DNA from 2 places in the Catenuloplanes niger genome. Region 1 is predicted to be linked to the other one. Evidence: riboswitches for the same ligand, from Rfam matches in the RefSeq annotation. Region 1 holds a riboswitch; the other holds the start of a gene.

Region 1 (2,195 bases):
AACGTGCCGGACCCGGCCGACCCGGTCTGCCTGCCGTCCGGCGCGGCGCGGCCGTCCGGTGCGATGGTGATGGGGCCGGCCGGCAGCCCGGACACGGTGTCGCCGAACTGGTGGCCGAACAAGCCCGCCCTGGACCTGGCGCCCACCGACACCGGGTTCGTGGCCAGCGTGCCCGCGGACTCGCTCGCACCGTCCGACCTGATCGGCATCCGCAGCGGCATCACCATCATCAAGGGCCATCGGTACCGGTTCGACTTCACCGTGCAGAGCGACCGCCGGGAGGAGATCCTGCTGCGCATCCAGGACGAGGACCCGCCGGCGTACCGGGAGTCGCTGATGGAGAGCGTGCCGGTCGGGCCCACGCCCTGCCGGCTGAGCTACACCTTCACCGCGGCGGCGACCAGCCGGGCGAGCGGCGAGGTCACGTTCCAGCTCGGCGGCAAGGGCGCCTACCGCGTCACGGTCGAGGACGCGGTCCTCCTCGATCTCAGCGGCTGACCACCCGCGCTCCGCCGCGTTCCGGCCGGCAGTCGGGCCGCCGCCGGCCCGCGTCCGGCTGCGCGAGGCGGCTGTGCGAGGCCCGCCGCGTGTGGCGTCGTTGCGGGAGGCCGGCTGCGGGTGGTCCAGCGAGGCCGGCCGCGTGTGGATCCGGCTGCGCGGGCCGGCTCACGCGCCGGGTGCCGCCAGGGTGGACGCGTCCGGCCAGGCCATCCGGAACTTGGCCGGCGTGCCGACGAGCCGGGACGGGCCCGCACCGGCCGCGGTGACCGGGTGGCGACCCTCGTTCTGCGCGCCGAGCGCCAGGTAGAAGCGCTGCGCCGCCACGTTCTGCTCCAGCACCCACAGATGGAGGCGATCCGTGGCCGCCCGCCGGACCACCGCCCGTGCGGCCTCGGCCAGCAGTCGCCGGCCGATGCCGGCGCGGTGCAGATCGTGGGACACGTGCAGGTTGTCGACCAGGCTGCCCCAGACCGGATCGTGGTCGAGGACGACGTGGGCGAAGCCGGCGATCGGTTCGGCCTCGCCGCGGCAGGCGATGATCGTCTCGGTGCCGGCCGGGTCGGCGAGCCGCGCAGACCAGACGGCCTGCCGCTCCGCGACCAGTTCACCGTCCAGATAGGAGTCGGCGTAGGCGCCGCGGTAGTGGCGTCGCCAGCTGTCCGCGTGCAGCGCGCCGATCGACGCGGCGTCGTCGGCGGTGCCGGGGCGGAGGGCGATCCGCGGGCGGGAGGTGCTGGTCGGCACGGTGGCCTCCGGTCGCGGTGGTTGCCCGGCACGACCGTGCCGGACCGGGTCATCGCCCGGGGCATCCCGGCCGCGAGACGGAGGGTTGCCGGCCGGCGAGCCGGGGCTTCGCGCCGGCGCTCATGACCTGCCGCGCCAGACTACCAACCGCATCCACCGAGGCCGGCCCACACCGCGCTCCGGCCACCGACAGCGGCAGCACCGGCCCACGTCCGGCGTGCCGGTTCGTGGCGCGGTCGCGCTGCTGGCAGAACGCGCCCGGCCGGTCGATCGGCCGGCCACGGCCGTGTGGCGTGCGGGGCGGCGGCTCAGTCGGTGAAGGCCGTGACGAACGAGGACACGCATGACGCGGGGGTGGCGTGCGAGGTGACGACGTACCCGGCGATGGTGACCGGTGGGTCCAGTGGCACCTGCCGGATCCGCGCCGACCGGGCCCCGGTGGCCCGCTCGGCCGGCAGCACCGTCCAGGCGCGGGGGTCGTCGCCGACCGCGAACAGCACGTGCACCGGGTCTCCGGCCGGCGGCCGGGACGGGGTGACCGGCAGCGCGGCCACGATCGCGTCGAACAGCGACGGATCGTGCCGGCGGTCCGGCAGGAGCAGCCCGTCCGGGTCGAGGTCCCGGACGTCGACACCGGTCCGCCCGGCCGCCGGGTGTTCCCGGGCCACGATCGCGTGCAGCGGGTCCGACCAGGTGTGCACGACGGCCGTACCGGCCGGGGAGGTGGTGCCCCGCACCAGCGCCAGGTCGAGTTCGCCGTCGCGGACCGCGTCCAGCCGCGCCGGTTCCGGCAGGTCGATCAGCACCGGCTCGGCCGGCCGCGGCCCGTCGCGCAGCCGGGTGAGCACCCGGTCGAGCCGGTCGGTGACGCACGACTCGACGCCGATCCGCAGCGTCGCGGCCCGCTCGCCGGCCACCACCCGCACCCGGGCGGCCGCGGCCAGCGTCTC
Region 2 (2,195 bases), 3.8 Mb from region 1:
AAGACGCCGGTGGTGCGGGCCAGCAGCCGGATCGCGTCGCGGATCTCGTCGTCCTCCGCGTAGTCCATCCAGCCGCCGGTACGGCGCACCGCCTCCAGCGCGTAGAGTCCCGCGGCCGGGTCGCCGATGTTCAGCGACTTCGCGATGCCGGTCGGGCGCACCGGGCGGATCTCGTCCGTCTCCTCGTGCAGCGCGACCGCGATCGGGTTGCAGCCGGCGGACTGGGCGCCGAACACGGTCCAGCCGTTCGCCGGCGCGTCCACCAGGCCGATCTCGACCAGCTCGGAGAACGCCTTGTCCACCTTGGTCAGCAGCTCGCCGCTGGCCATCGGGATCACGACCTGCTCCGGGATGCGCCAGCCGAGCTGCTCCGCCACCTCGTAGCCGAGCGTCTTCGAGCCCTCCGCGTAGTACGGCCGGACGTTGACGTTCACGAACGCGGTGTCCTCGAACTCGTCCGTCTCGACCAGCTCGCTGCACAGGCGGTTGACGTCGTCGTACGAACCCTCGATCGCCACCAGCTGCCCGCCGTACACCGCGGTGGTGATGATCTTGCCCTGCTCCAGGTCGGAGGGAATGAAGACGATCGACGGCACGCCGGCACGGGCCGCGTGGGCGGCGACCGAGTTGGCCAGGTTGCCGGTGGAGGCGCAGGCGAACCGGGTGAAACCCAGGCCCTTGGCGGCGGACAGCGCCACCGAGACGACCCGGTCCTTGAACGAGTGCGTCGGGTTCGCGGAGTCGTCCTTCACCCAGAGCGCGCCGGTCATGCCCAGCTCCGCGGCGAGCGCGGGCGCGGAGACCAGCGGCGTCATGCCCGGGTTCAGCGTGATCCGGTCGGCCGGGTCCTGGCCGGCCGGGAGGAGCGCCGCGTACCGCCAGATGTTGTCCGGGCCGGCCTCGATCTGCTCGCGGGTGACCTTCTTCAGCGCGTCGGTGTCGTAGGCGACCTCGAGCGGGCCGAAACACTCGTAACAGGCGTGCTGGGCGGCCAGCGGGAACTCGGCGCCGCAACCGCGACAGACGAGGGCGCGGGCAGGGCTGACGGCAGACGTCATGAGGAGGTGTCCTCTCATCTTTCCCATCGCCACACCGTGTGACGGGGACGGAATTGGCACCTGCCCTCGCGGCTCGTCGTCGAGCATGCGGGGGTGGTTGCCGGGGCGTCGTCGGGCCGTATCCCTCAGCCCCTCTGGATGAGGTATTCAGTTGTGATGCGGTCGAGTTTACGGGCAGATTTCCGGATCTCCACCAGCCGATCCCGAGGTGTGAGCTAGTCGTCGCCGTTCACTCACGCACCGGCATGCTCCGCCATCGCCCGCAGGCGCCGGCTCAGCACCTGTTCCATCAGCGTCACCAGCGTGCCCTTGACCGCGCCGCGCGAGCGGGCGTCGCACTCCGCTATCGGCACCTCCGGCCCGACGCCGAGCGCCTCCCGCACCTCGGGGATCGCGAACCGGGGCGCGCCGTCGAACGGGTTGACCGCGAGCAGGAACGGCATGCCCAGGTCCTCGAAGTAGTCGACCGCCGGGTAGCTGTCCTCGATCCGGCGCGTGTCGACCAGCACCACCGCGCCGAGCGCGCCGTCGACCAGGTCGTCCCAGAGGAAGGAGAACCGGTCCTGGCCCGGCGTGCCGAACAGGTACAGCATCAGCGACGTGTCCAGGTGGATGCGGCCGAAGTCGAGCGCGACCGTGGTGGTGGTCTTGCCGGCCACCGCGTGCACGTCGTCCACGCCGCGCGAGACCTCGGTCATGTCGGCCTCGGTGAGCAGCGGCTCGATCTCGGATATGGCGCTCACGAAGGTGGTCTTGCCCACCCCGAAGCCACCGCTGATCACGATCTTCACGACCACCGGGGCGGTCGCCGCGCTAGAGGGCACGGACACGGTCGACGATCCTCTCGATCATTTCGATGGGCAGTTCGGACGGGTGCTCCGCCGGTTCCAGCACGGTCAGGTAGCCGTCCGACGCGAGGTCCGCGACCAGCACCCGGGCCACCCCGACCGGGACCCGCAGGTGCGTGGCGACGTCCGCGAGCGCGCACGGGTCCTGGCAGAGCCGGACGATCCGGCGCAGCTCGAACCGCAGCGGCGCGGAGAGCGCGGCCGGTGACGCCCGGACCTGGGTCTCCAGCCGCAGCCCGTCGCGCAGCGGCCGGGTCCGGCCCCCGGTCAGCAGGAACGGCCGGATCAC

The links. A riboswitch is a leader RNA that binds a small molecule or an ion and turns the genes downstream of it on or off. The one in region 1 is predicted to bind S-adenosylmethionine.
Region 2: linked by a shared signal. The riboswitch ahead of thrC (threonine synthase) and the one ahead of J2S44_RS37450 (GNAT family N-acetyltransferase) in region 1 are both predicted to bind S-adenosylmethionine.

What each region holds. Positions count from the first base shown of each region.
Region 1 is NZ_JAVDYC010000001.1:8,514,210-8,516,404, forward strand. It holds gene J2S44_RS37445 (hypothetical protein) at 1-498, shown strand, start outside; gene J2S44_RS37450 (GNAT family N-acetyltransferase) at 667-1,245, opposite strand; SAM riboswitch class IV at 1,258-1,373, opposite strand; gene J2S44_RS37455 (LysR family transcriptional regulator) at 1,554-2,195, opposite strand, start outside.
Region 2 is NZ_JAVDYC010000001.1:4,720,114-4,722,308, reverse strand. It holds gene thrC (threonine synthase) at 1-1,058, opposite strand, end outside; SAM riboswitch class I at 1,070-1,203, opposite strand; gene J2S44_RS20855 (GTP-binding protein) at 1,292-1,888, opposite strand; gene J2S44_RS20850 (DUF742 domain-containing protein) at 1,872-2,195, opposite strand, start outside.